Regions from separate parts of the Ectobacillus sp. JY-23 genome, predicted to be linked through region 2. Evidence: riboswitches for the same ligand, from Rfam matches in the RefSeq annotation. Region 2 holds a riboswitch; each other region holds the start of a gene.
What was found. A riboswitch is a leader RNA that binds a small molecule or an ion and turns the genes downstream of it on or off. The one in region 2 is predicted to bind S-adenosylmethionine.

Region 1 (4,334 bases), 1.7 Mb from region 2:
TGAGATTCCCAATTAGAAATATCAATTTTAGCTGTCATATTAACATCCCCTTTAGTATAAAAAATGATACTATAACACAAAAATGTGCGTACTTTTATTTTAATTGGTTACTTTTATAATAGAGCTTGCAGGAGCAAAAAAACAATATTTCACTTTATAGAACAAACCATCAAAGGAGAGATCAATATGAATAAAGAAGCAAAAAAACAAGAGATTTTAGAGGCATATCAATTTAGACATGCAACAAAAGAATTTGATCCAGAGAAGAAAATTTCTGATGAAGATTTTGCATTTATTTTAGAGACCGCACGACTATCTCCAAGTTCATTTGGATTTGAGCCTTGGCGCTTTGTCGTCATCCAAGATCCAGAGCTTCGTGAACGATTACGTCCAGTTTCATGGGGAGCGCAAAAGCAGTTATCCACCGCCAGTCACTATGTTGTACTACTAGCACGCACAGCAGAAGATATGATATACAATTCGGATTACATTGAGCATATAAAAAAAGATGTAAAACAGCTACCAGAAGAAGCATACAATACAATTAGCAGTTTTTATAAAACATTTTTAGAATCAGACTTTAAGCTTCTTGGGAATGACCGTGCGATGTTCGACTGGGCTGCAAAACAAGTATACATTGCGCTAGGTAATATGATGACAGCTGCCGCTCAGATTGGTATTGACTCTTGCCCAATTGAGGGGTTTGATCAAGAAAAAGTGCACGATATTTTAGAAAAAGCAGGTGCTCTAGAGGGTGGAAACTTTGATGTAGCAGTCATGGCTGCATTCGGTTATCGCGTTCGTGATCCACGCCCAAAAGTACGTCAAGATATGAACGATGTCGTAAAATGGATTAGATAATTCCGTGAATAACTTTCTGCAAGCAAACACAATGGTATGTAAAAAATACTTTTGTAGAAGCCACGCTCAAAGATTAAAAGGTGGTTAAGAAGATTTTATCAACAATAAAAAAAACCCGCATATGTGCGGGTTTTTTTCTTATAGACCAGCTTGCTCTTTCAAAGTAGCAGCTTTATCAGTACGCTCCCAAGTCAAATCAAGGTCGTTGCGGCCAAAGTGACCGTAAGCAGCCGTTTTCTTGTAGATCGGGCGGCGAAGGTCTAGCATTTTAATGATGCCTGCAGGACGAAGATCGAAGTTTTTACGTACTAGTTCAACCAATACATCTTCAGATACAGCGCCTGTTCCGAATGTGTCAACAGCGATAGATACTGGCTGTGCTACACCGATTGCGTATGCAAGTTGTACTTCCGCTTTGTCAGCAAGACCAGCAGCTACGATGTTTTTCGCAACGTAACGCGCTGCATATGCCGCAGAGCGGTCAACCTTTGTAGGATCTTTACCAGAGAATGCACCGCCGCCGTGACGAGCGTAACCACCGTACGTATCAACAATGATCTTACGTCCAGTCAAACCAGCATCACCTTGTGGTCCGCCGATTACGAAACGACCTGTTGGGTTGATGAAGTATTTTGTGTTTTCATCAATCAATTCAGCAGGAACGATTGGATTGATTACATGCTCTTTCAAGTCGCGCTCGATTTGCTCGTGCGTCACTTCTGGTGCATGTTGTGTAGAGATAACGATTGTGTCGATGCGTACAGGTTGATTGTTCTCATCGTACTCAACTGTTACTTGCGTTTTTCCGTCTGGACGCAAGTACTCTAATGTATCGTTTTTGCGTACTTCTGCCAAGCGGCGAGATAATTTATGCGCAAGAGAGATTGGAAGAGGCATTAACTCTTCTGTTTCGTTACATGCATAACCGAACATTAAGCCTTGGTCACCAGCACCAATTGCTTCAATTTCAGCATCCGTCATAGAACCTTCGCGTGCTTCCAATGCTTGGTCAACACCCATAGCGATGTCCGCAGATTGCTCGTCAATAGATGTTAATACAGCACAAGTCTCTGCATCAAATCCGTATTTCGCACGTGTATAGCCGATTTCACGAACTGTTTCACGAACGATTTTTGGGATATCTACATACGTAGAAGTTGTAATCTCTCCCGCTACTAATACCAAACCTGTTGTTACTGTTGTTTCACAAGCTACACGTGCATTTGGATCGTTTTCCAAAATCGCATCTAGGATGGAATCGGAAATCTGATCAGAAATCTTATCTGGATGTCCTTCAGTTACGGACTCAGACGTAAATAAACGACGCTTCGTTGTCATTGGTAAACCTCCCTGTTCATTTATGTACGGAACTCATCTCTCTAGATGTCATACGACATTTTTAAAATTCCCAATATGTCAAAATAAAAAACCTTCCCTTTTGAGGAAAGGTTGAATTTGCTCTTAATTGCCTTTCACTCTTATCGTTCAAGGCTTGAGCGCCTTGCACAGGTTGAGCACCTTTCACGTATGTGAGGTTGCTGGGCTTCATAGGGCCTGTCCCTCCGCCAGCTCGGGATAAGAGAGTATCCGTCCAACAGATATACTATCGAAATACTATGGTTTTGTCAACGTATAATCCTTGGCACACATGCTGTTTTTTTACTTTCTTTAAATGTTACAACTTTCTTTCCTTATCATGTATAATCACTATAGTAGTGCCTACCTGTACAAATAACGTAAACATAAAAAAAAAGAAAGCCTATTCATTACAAATACACAAACAATTCATAACAATTAGTATACATTATTTATATGAATGTGTTATACTCTTATTGGGTATATGAGAAATTTTCATAAAATAAACAAAGGATGGTATGTATATGAGTACTGTGAATGTCCAAATCGAATTAGATGAGCTATTGAACGGAAGCAATGCACACGTGCAATTAAGCGTTCCACAGCTGGTTGAGAGAGTGCTGATGCGCGGCGAAGGCACGCTGACCTCGACAGGAGCAGTTTCTGTTTCAACGGGTAAATATACAGGACGTTCCCCTAAAGATAAATTTATTGTAAAAGAAGCGTCGGTTGCAGATAAAATTGATTGGGGTTCTGTCAATCGCCCAATTTCTGAAGAACATTTTAATCATTTATATACAAAAGTGTTAGAGCATTTAAAAGAAAAAGAAGAGCTTTTTGTATTCAAGGGATTTGCAGGAGCTGATCATAGCTATCGCCTACCGCTTCAAGTTGTGAACGAATATGCATGGCACAATCTATTTGCGCATCAGTTGTTCATTCGTCCAACGCAAACAGATCTTGCTAATCATGAGGCACAGTTTACAATCGTATCGGCTCCAACATTTAAAGCGGACCCAGCGATAGATGGCACAAACTCCGAAACATTTATCATTATTTCTTTTGAAAAACGCATTGTCCTCATTGGTGGTACAGAGTATGCCGGTGAAATGAAAAAATCTATTTTCTCTATTATGAACTTCTTGCTACCAGAACAAGACATTCTATCCATGCATTGCTCTGCAAATGTGGGAGAAGAAGGTGATGTAGCTTTATTCTTCGGGTTGTCTGGTACAGGCAAAACAACATTGTCTGCAGACCCAACCCGCAAATTAATTGGTGATGACGAGCACGGCTGGTCTGAAAATGGGGTATTTAATATTGAGGGTGGCTGCTATGCAAAATGCGTAAGTCTTTCTCGTGAGAAAGAGCCGCAAATCTTTGACGCAATTACATTTGGTGCCGTTTTAGAAAATGTTGTAGTAAACGAGAATACAAGAATTGCAGACTATAACGATGTCTCTTTAACAGAAAATACACGGGCTGCTTATCCGATGGAAGCGATTGATAACATTATTCTTCCAAGTGTTGCTGGTCATCCCAATACGATTATCTTTTTAACAGCCGATGCATTCGGTGTGTTACCTCCAATCAGCAAGCTATCAAAAGAGCAAGCGATGTACCATTTCTTAAGCGGCTACACAAGTAAGCTAGCTGGTACAGAGCGCGGCATTACATCACCGCAAGCAACATTCTCTACATGCTTCGGATCGCCGTTCCTGCCTCTACAGGCATCTCGCTATGCAGAAATGCTGGGTGAAAAAATTGATAAGCACAATGCACAGGTATTCCTTGTTAATACCGGCTGGACTGGGGGCGAATATGGCGTTGGAAAACGTATGAACCTCGCCTATACACGTGCAATGGTGCAGGCTGCCTTAAACGGCGAATTAAAACTTACAGAAACAGTGAAAGACGATATTTTTGGCCTGGAAATCCCACTTCATGTGCCTGGTGTTCCTGATGAAGTGCTAACACCAATAAAAACATGGACAGATCAAGATGCTTACAAAGCAAAAGCATTGGAGCTCGCAAATCAATTCAAAGAAAACTTCAAGAAATTTGATGGTATCGCGGACAGCATTATCAAATATGGCGGGCCAATTGCTTAAAAAAGC
Region 2 (4,334 bases):
TAGGAAGTAGAAAGAGTGCCCACTAACCCTATATGAGAGCTTGCTCCCGCCAAAGCGGCCAATAACGTGATCGGCTCAAAACGGTTTAAAAAGTTTGGATGCGATTTCTCAGTGATATATAAGCCATCAGCTACAAAGGCCAAGTCAAATTTTCCTGATTCAGCTTTTTCTACGAGTTGTTTATAGAATGCGAAATTTACACTTGCATCCGCTACAGCATTTGGATGTCGCCATGCGGCTATATGTCCTCCTGGTCCATGAAGCATTGTTCCCAATTTAAGTTTTCGTTTACTTACCACTTCAACGCCTCCTTCTTAACTGATTACAAACGAGTTATAAACAACAAAGCTATCTTTTCCTCACCTTCTTGCTTCACCAGATGTGACATTTCGCTCAGCCAATAGCTTTTCGACAGAGTTGCTAAGTCGTTTAGCTGTATCATCGTCAGTCACCTGATTTTCTAGCACATAAGAATCTAAAACGAAAACACCCGAAAGAATTTGTTCAGATCCCAGAATACTAAGTAAAGGCTTAAGACTGAATTCAAGACTCAATACATGCTTTGCTGTACCTCCTACAACAATGGGGAGAACAACCTTGCCTCTTAAGATATTGGATGGCAGCAAATCAAGAACCGTTTTCAAAGCCCCTGTGTAGGATCCTTTATAAATGGGAGTTGCAATTACAATCGCACTGGCTTCTTCAATGTGTTTGATAAGCTCTGTAACTTGGGGGCTTTGAAAATTTCCATAGATTAAGTCCTCTGCTTCAAAATCACGTATTGCAAAGCTTTTGGTGCTTCTTCCCTGCGCTTGAATCAAAGTAGCAACATAGTGAATGACCTGAGATGTTCTAGAGTTATTTGAAACGCCTCCAGAAATCAATATAATGTTTGTCATCGTTCTCCTCCTCACATTTGAACACAATAAGGCCCCTGTCATATACAGGAGCCTTTGGTGGTCCAATCGGCTTTATTATTCTCAAACCCTAAAACTAACTAAACACATCTGTAAACTATGATTTTAGGCTAATTTGAAGCGAATTATTCAAAATATTCGTTGCCGAATTTTATTTTTGTAGCCAGACCTGCTTCAAATTCCATCAGTTTTTTTACCAGCCCTCCATTCCCAAATCGCACAAATTTTTGTTCTTCCGGCTCTGACTCCGTTTCTCTTACAAAATGCAAGAAGGCCACAATGTAGGTACGGCGATACAGAATATTATGTACACCGCTGCTATAAAACCATTTATCAATTGTGTTGTATACTGATTTGTTCAGCTTATAGCGATGGTTACACCAATGAAAAAAGTGGACATCAGGAAGGTGTAGGTATTGACTTTTCTCAAGAGGGTTGCTCTTTTTTGTTTGTGATTTACTGTCGGATGCATTCGCACGACGCTTCATACACAACTGCCTCCTTTCTTACATAATTACTCACCTATATAAAAAAAGCTCTTAGCACAAGTATCGCTACTTTATACCAAGAGCTTCCGGTGGACCGGTTAGCCACATTTCACTACAATATATGAACTATTATAGTACCTCACAAAAAAGTTATGTCCAATTTTACTTATAGGTAATATAAGATTTACAAACAAAGTGTCGTTATTGATGAAGAAGCTAAAAATAAAGACTCTTCTGTATCAATACGATAAGAAGAGTCCCCTATGTAAGATCTCTTCTTATCTTTCGGGTTATATGACCCGCTGGAATTGGCACAGTACTTTAAAAGTCTTTTGCCGAGGTTTCTTCGGGCCAGTCCCTCCACCTCTCTTGATAAGAATTACGTCCACTATTCAATTGGCTTTATGTAACTCTCCTCGGTTTCTCGAGGATTTACTAAAATATATAATCCTAGAAAGCGAATGTCAACAATTTTTTTAATTTTTTAATTTTTTAAAACTTTATTGTTTAGTCAAAGTTATATGTCTCATACGTTTCAGTCCATAGCCTTCCTTCTTCAAACAAATATATGCTTTTCTTTTTTTACCCGTTCTGTTAGAATAGCACCTAATTATTCCTACAGGTTTTATAGGGATTAAAGTGTATTTCAATTGATAACGGAAGGGACTGCTTGCATGTTACGATTAAGTATTTTAGATCAAAGTCCGATTTACGATAACGAAACGGCGCTTCAAGCCTTTCAACGAACCATTCTTCTTGCACAAGAAGCGGAAAAATGGGGATATCATCGTTTTTGGGTATCCGAGCATCACGACTCAGATCAAGTTGCCGGCTCTTCTCCCGAAGTTTTAATTTCACACTTATTAGCAAAAACCGAGCGAATTCGAATTGGCTCTGGAGGCGTTATGCTGCAGCATTACAGTCCATACAAAGTGGCAGAAAATTTTCATGTCCTCGAATCACTGGCTCCTAATCGTGTCGATTTAGGAATTGGGAGAGCGCCAGGGGGACTACCACATTCTACAAAAGCTTTGCAACAAGGAAATGATATGAGGCCTCTATTTGAAAAACTAATAGAGTTAGAACAATTTCTTCATGACAAGTTGGAGCCAACTCATCCTCTACATGGTTTAAAAGCGCAGCCCATTCCTCGATATCCTTTGCACATTTACTTGCTCGGAGCGAGTACATCTAGTGCAAGTGTAGCAGCAAACTTAGGCTTCTCTTATGTATTCGCGCAATTTATCAACAGCGATGAAAATACCATTGCCGAAGCATTTAAAACCTATCAGAAGAATTTTAATATGGAAAAAGGCACGCCCCATTCTATTCTGGCAGTCTCTCTTATCGTAACAGATACGGACGAAGAAGCTAAAGAGTTGGCTGCTGATGCAAAAATCGTCAAAATCCATCTCGAAAGCGGAAAGACATTAACTCTTCCAAGCGTGGAAAAAGCGGAGGAGTACGGGAAACAGGCTGGAGAAAATTATACGATTACCATTCACGATGCTAATATTATTCATGGTTCTCAAGAGACTGTACGTAATACATTATTAACACTTCAACAAACATATCATTTGGAAGAGTTTATCATTACAACCCCCATTAAAGATTTCAACAAACGTCTTTATTCCTACAAAATATTAAAAGATGCTTTTTCAGAGCTTATTCCAAGATAAAGTTTCTACCACCTTTACCTTGCTAAGAAATTAGTATATTCCTATAAACATTGATATTCGAATCTTATAGGAATATCTGCTTTTCTCAACATAGATATCTGATTAAACCCAGTTATAAGAATTACCCGAAAGGACTGATGATAATGAAAGCTCCACTTCCCACAACAACCTTAAGCAATCTTGAAGAAAAGCTAGTAGCTATTCGACGACATTTACACCAGTATCCCGAACTTTCCAACGAGGAATTTGAGACTACAAAATATATACGCCAATGTTTAGAGGAGGCGAATATTACTATTTTGGAAACAGAATTACAAACAGGGCTCATTGCAGAAATATCGGGTGATACAGAGGGGCCAATCATTGCCTTACGCGCCGATATTGATGCTTTGCCTGTTAACGAGCAAAGTGGTTTACCTTTCGCTTCTAAAATCCCCGGAAAGATGCACGCTTGCGGTCATGACTTTCATACAGCGGCAATGATTGGTGCTGCATACTTGCTGAAACAAAAAGAACATGCATTGAAGGGTACTGTACGATTTATTTTTCAGCCTGCTGAAGAAAATGGTGGCGGTGCCAAAAAAGTAATATCTGCAGGTTTATTAACAGATGTGCAAGCCATTTTCGGTATGCACAACAAGCCTGATTTACCGGTAGGAACGATAGGTATTAAACAGGGGGCCTTAATGTCTGGTGTAGATCGATTTGAGATTGAGGTGCAAGGAATGGGCACTCACGCAGCAGTTCCTGATGCTGGTATTGATCCCATTGTTGCCGCTTCTCATATTGTCATCGCGCTACAATCTATTGTCAGCCGTAACCTTAGCCCGTTCCAGCACGCGGTCATTAGTGTCGCAAATGTACATGCTGGCACAACTTGGAATGTTATCCCGGCAAACGCTATGTTAGAAGGTACTGTTCGTACATTTGATGAAAAAGTTCGCGCTACTATTCCTACAATGATTCGGCGAGTAATGGATGGTACGGCAAATGCATACGGTGCACAAGCAAAGCTGCATTGGTATGCAGGTCCTCCTCCCGTACAAAACGATGCCCAGCTGACAACGCTTGCCGTTCAAGCCGCTGAAAAGACAGGTTTGACCATAGTTGAAGCTACGCCATCCATGGCAGGAGAGGATTTCGCTTTTTATCAAAAAGACATTCCTGGCTCCTTCGTATTTATGGGTACATCCGGAACAGAGGAATGGCACCATCCCGCATTTACGGTAGATGAACGCGCTTTACCTCTT
Region 3 (4,334 bases), 930 kb from region 2:
GAGCTATTCGGTATGACGCTGAATAATTCCAGTCAATTTTACTATATTGTCCTGGCCATCCTGCTTTTTGTTATATTCGGTGTAAGACGGTTAGAGTATTCTAAAATAGGTCGTTCATGGAAAGCGGTTCGGGAAAATGAAATTGCTGCGCAGGCGATGGGGATTCATCTAGTGCGTACGAAACTTTTAGCATTTGCAATTGGCGCTTCATTCTCCGGTATGATGGGTGTCGTATTTGCAGCTAAGCAAACCTTCGTAGATCCGACTAGCTTTACATTGCTTGAATCCATTACCATCCTAGTTATGGTGATTTTAGGCGGTATGGGCAGTGTACCTGGGGTTATTCTCGGTGCTGCGGTTATGACAATTTTGAACTTGCAGGTGCTCACAGAAATTACAAACTGGTTAAATCAATTGAGTATGAATGGTGTATTAACCATTCCGGATGCTCTGTCACCTGCAAAAATGCAGCGATTCATCTTTGGTGGCATTCTCATTTTATTTGCATTGTATCGTCCGCAAGGCTTAATTCCTGCGAAAAATCGCAAGCTGAGCATAGCAGAGGTTACAGATGATATACCGCCAAAATCCAAAGAAAAAGCGTTCGGCGCGTAAGGAGGGATCAATATGAATATTTTAACAGTAAAAGGCCTAACAAAGCGATTTGGCGGTCTAACTGCAGTCAAAGATGTTGATATGACAGTAAAGCGCGGGTCTATTACAGCGGTTATCGGTCCAAATGGCGCCGGCAAAACGACTTTTTTTAATATGATTACTGGCGTATATAAGCCAGACGAAGGTGAGATTAGTCTTGGCAATTATGCGCTTGTTGGATTGAAACCTCATGATATTTCTAAATGCGGTATTTCGCGTACCTTTCAAAATATTCGTTTGTTTAATGAAATGACGGTTCTGGAAAACGTTATGGTGGGCTTTCATAATCATTTAAAAGGTACATTCCTTGGTACACTTTTGGCATTGCCGCATGTTAGAAAGGAAGAAGCGGATGCGAAAAAAGAAGGCTATCGCTTGCTTGAATATGTAGGGCTGGCGGAATTTTTTAATGAAGAAGCGCAAAATTTATCGTACGGTGCACAGCGTCGCCTTGAAATTGCCAGAGCACTGGCGACAAAGCCAAAGTTGTTGCTACTTGATGAACCTGCAGCAGGTATGAACCCTAAGGAAACAAAGGAACTTACGGACTTAATTTATCGTATGCGAGAAGAACTTGATGTAACAATCGTACTAATTGAACATGATATGAAGCTTGTTATGGAAATTTCTGAACATATTGTAGTACTCGATCACGGCGAGAAAATTGCAGAAGGAAAACCTGTTGAGATTCGTAACAACCGAAATGTGATTGAAGCGTACCTTGGAAAAAGTGCCGTGGTTGCGAACGAGGGGAGGGGACAGAATGTTAATTGAACTCAAAGATATTAATGCGTACTATGGTGGCATTCATGCCCTAAAGGGTCTTAATGTCCGTGTAGATAAAGGAGAGATTGTAACACTTATCGGCAGTAATGGTGCGGGTAAATCAACAACGCTTAAAACAATTAGTGGGCAAGTTATACCAAAAACTGGACAAATTATCTTTGAAGGAAATGATATTACAAAACAGCCACCTCATGTTACTGCCATATCTGGTATTGCTCATGTTCCAGAAGGGCGCCGCATTTTTCCACGACTTACTGTTCGAGAAAATTTAGAAATGGGAGCATTTTCGGTAAAAGATAAAAAGGTGATTGGTGAAAGAATGGAACGGGTTTTTCATTACTTTCCACGCGTAAAAGAACGCATAAATCAGTTAGGCGGTACAATGAGTGGCGGTGAGCAACAAATGCTTGCAATCGGTCGTGCATTAATGAGTGGTCCTCATTTATTAATGCTCGATGAGCCGTCCATGGGACTTGCCCCAATTGTTGTAGAACAAATTTTTGAAATTATCCATGAACTTAATAAAGAAGGAATGACCATTTTACTTGTTGAGCAAAATGCGTATCAAGCTTTACAAATTGCGCATCGGGGATACGTCATTCAGACCGGCGAAATCAAAATGGTCGGTGAGGGTCGTGTACTTATGAACGATGATATTGTAAAAGAAGCGTATTTAGCATAAAAGAAAAGAAGCTCCAAGGAGCTTCTTTTCTTTTATGAAAGTCTTTGTTAAAGTTCTCTTTACCCATAGAAAGCTTTAGCAATATCTAATGAAAAAGTAAAACTTTACAAGATTAAACCGTCATAATCGGTATCACCGCTACTAATTTGGTCAAGATGCGCTCGCACGTACTGTTGTATGTCTGGAGAGATTGGATTGCCGGGCGCATCTGGTGTGTAGTCTATAATGCGCCAGTTTCAGAATGACGTAAACGTGTAACGCGCTGTGTCCCGATAAAATGGGAGAATAAAGTTTCGTATGCCATAATATCACCTACTTTTTTCTTAGCTTCTTGTGAGCAAAAAAATATGTACGGGTAATATTGGGAAACTCATTTCGTTTCTTGTGCCCAATGCTCGGCAATGAAGGCGTCGCGACCGGATTCAACACGCTCTTGTTTATATTTTTCTGGATTCTTTTTATAGAAGTGCTGATGATATTCTTCGGCTTCGTAAAACGGAGAAGCGGGTAAAATTTCTGTTACAATGGGCTTGTTGAATTGACCACTGACAATTAGTTCTTGTTTAGACTTTTGAGCGGCTTGTTTTTGCTTGTCATTGTGATAAAAAATAGCAGCACGATATTGCGGACCGCGATCAAAAAACTGACCTTCCGCATCAGTCGGATCAATTTGGGGCCAATATAAAGATAATAACTTTTCATAAGGAAATACATCGGGGTCAAATGTAATTTGTACAACTTCATAATGACCTGTTGTACCGGTTTTTACCTGTTCGTAAGTTGGATTTTCTACATGTCCCCCGCTGTAGCCAGAGACTACGTTATGAATACCTGGTAGTTCATCAAAAGGTTTTACCATACACCAAAAGCAGCCACCAGCAAATGTTGCGAGTTCGTATTGTTTTGTCATCATCCTCATCCTTTCATTAAAAAAATCCCTTCTTCATGAGCGAAGAAGGGATTTTGCGTCCAAAGTCTTCTTCTTATCTTGCAGGATTACCTGCCGGAGTTGGCACCTTCCATAACGGGGTTGCCGAGGCTTTAACGGGCCGATCCCTAGACCTCTCTGGATAAGAATTATGTAAGCTTTATTATATAAGATACATGCAGTAAGTACAAATTTTTTTGCACATACTAACAACAAATTATTTGATTGCAGTTGTTTAAAGAGGTAACGCCCTTCACTGCAAGAAAAAATTAGATCACGGAGGAATGAGTATGAGGCAAAATAAAAGTGGTGTGGAAATAGAAGGGATAGTGTTGGTAAATGGCGATGAAGGGGAAGTTTCTCACGAGGAATTTTTGCAGGCCTTTACCCAATTTGTAGAACAACAAGGGTGGATTTTTGCTGGTGCTACCAAGCAAAGTCGACCTCAATAATTGAAAAACGTAGGAAAATGTTTGTTTTTTTCGTAATATAAAAGAAAAAGGTAAAGGGTGAAGAGTATGAAGGGAAAAACTATTCTAATTACAAGTGGCGGTTGCTTAGAAAAGTGGGACAATGTGCGCGGTCACACAAATATGGCGAAAGGAACGATTGGAAGCTTATTGGCAGAAGAAGCACTGTCTCTTGGTGCACGTGTCATTTACTTACATGGGTATTTCGCTAAAAAACCAGTAGTAAAAACCGGACAACTTTTGCAAACATGTACGTTTGAGGGAATTTTAGATTTGAGTGACAAAGTCAAAGAGATTGTTACAAATGAGCGTGTGGATGCTGTGATTATGGCAGCTGCAGGGTCTGATTGGATTGTCGACAAGATGGTGACACCAGCTGGTGAAGAATTACCGAATAAAGGTAAAATTTCTAGTGACCACCCACCTATTATTCACTTTAAAAAAGCACCTAAAGTGATTAACTTTATTAAAGAATGGAGCCCAGCATCACTTTTGGTTGGATTTAAACTAGAAAGTGATGTAGAACGAGAAGTGTTGTTAGAAAGAGCAAATCTTCGTATGAAAAGTTCGAGGGCAGAACTTATGGTGGCAAATGCATCCGATTCACTGTATACAACTGAAGCAGTTCATTACATCGTAGACAAAGAGGGACATGTAACGATGTGTGAAGGAAAAGAAGAAACTGCAAAGCGCTTGCTACAATGCATTGCAGAGCATCTTTCCATGTTTAGTTATACACTATAATCGTGTGCAACATTATCAATTTTAAGCTTTTTTTGAGATATATATTGTGCAATAAAAGTTGGTTTGATAT

Region 1: it holds a riboswitch for S-adenosylmethionine, as region 2 does, so the genes downstream of both, metK (methionine adenosyltransferase) here and MUG87_RS18400 (hypothetical protein) in region 2, are expected to answer to the same signal.
Region 3: it holds a riboswitch for S-adenosylmethionine, as region 2 does, so the genes downstream of both, msrA (peptide-methionine (S)-S-oxide reductase MsrA) here and MUG87_RS18400 (hypothetical protein) in region 2, are expected to answer to the same signal.

Annotation. Positions count from the first base shown of each region.
Region 1 covers NZ_CP095462.1:1,914,331-1,918,664, forward strand. Annotated here, with positions in the region: gene MUG87_RS09890 (winged helix-turn-helix transcriptional regulator) at 1-38, opposite strand, end outside; gene MUG87_RS09895 (NAD(P)H-dependent oxidoreductase) at 187-861, shown strand; gene metK (methionine adenosyltransferase) at 1,000-2,199, opposite strand; SAM riboswitch class I at 2,337-2,443, opposite strand; gene pckA (phosphoenolpyruvate carboxykinase (ATP)) at 2,742-4,328, shown strand.
Region 2 covers NZ_CP095462.1:3,642,765-3,647,098, reverse strand. Annotated here, with positions in the region: gene MUG87_RS18410 (LLM class flavin-dependent oxidoreductase) at 1-299, opposite strand, end outside; gene ssuE (NADPH-dependent FMN reductase) at 360-899, opposite strand; gene MUG87_RS18400 (hypothetical protein) at 1,043-1,405, opposite strand; SAM riboswitch class I at 1,681-1,784, opposite strand; gene MUG87_RS18395 (LLM class flavin-dependent oxidoreductase) at 2,080-3,084, shown strand; gene MUG87_RS18390 (M20 peptidase aminoacylase family protein) at 3,228-4,334, shown strand, end outside.
Region 3 covers NZ_CP095462.1:679,250-683,583, reverse strand. Annotated here, with positions in the region: gene MUG87_RS03550 (branched-chain amino acid ABC transporter permease) at 1-615, shown strand, start outside; gene MUG87_RS03545 (ABC transporter ATP-binding protein) at 628-1,428, shown strand; gene MUG87_RS03540 (ABC transporter ATP-binding protein) at 1,418-2,122, shown strand; gene msrA (peptide-methionine (S)-S-oxide reductase MsrA) at 2,493-3,035, opposite strand; SAM riboswitch class I at 3,103-3,199, opposite strand; gene MUG87_RS03530 (hypothetical protein) at 3,341-3,502, shown strand; gene MUG87_RS03525 (phosphopantothenoylcysteine decarboxylase domain-containing protein) at 3,569-4,264, shown strand.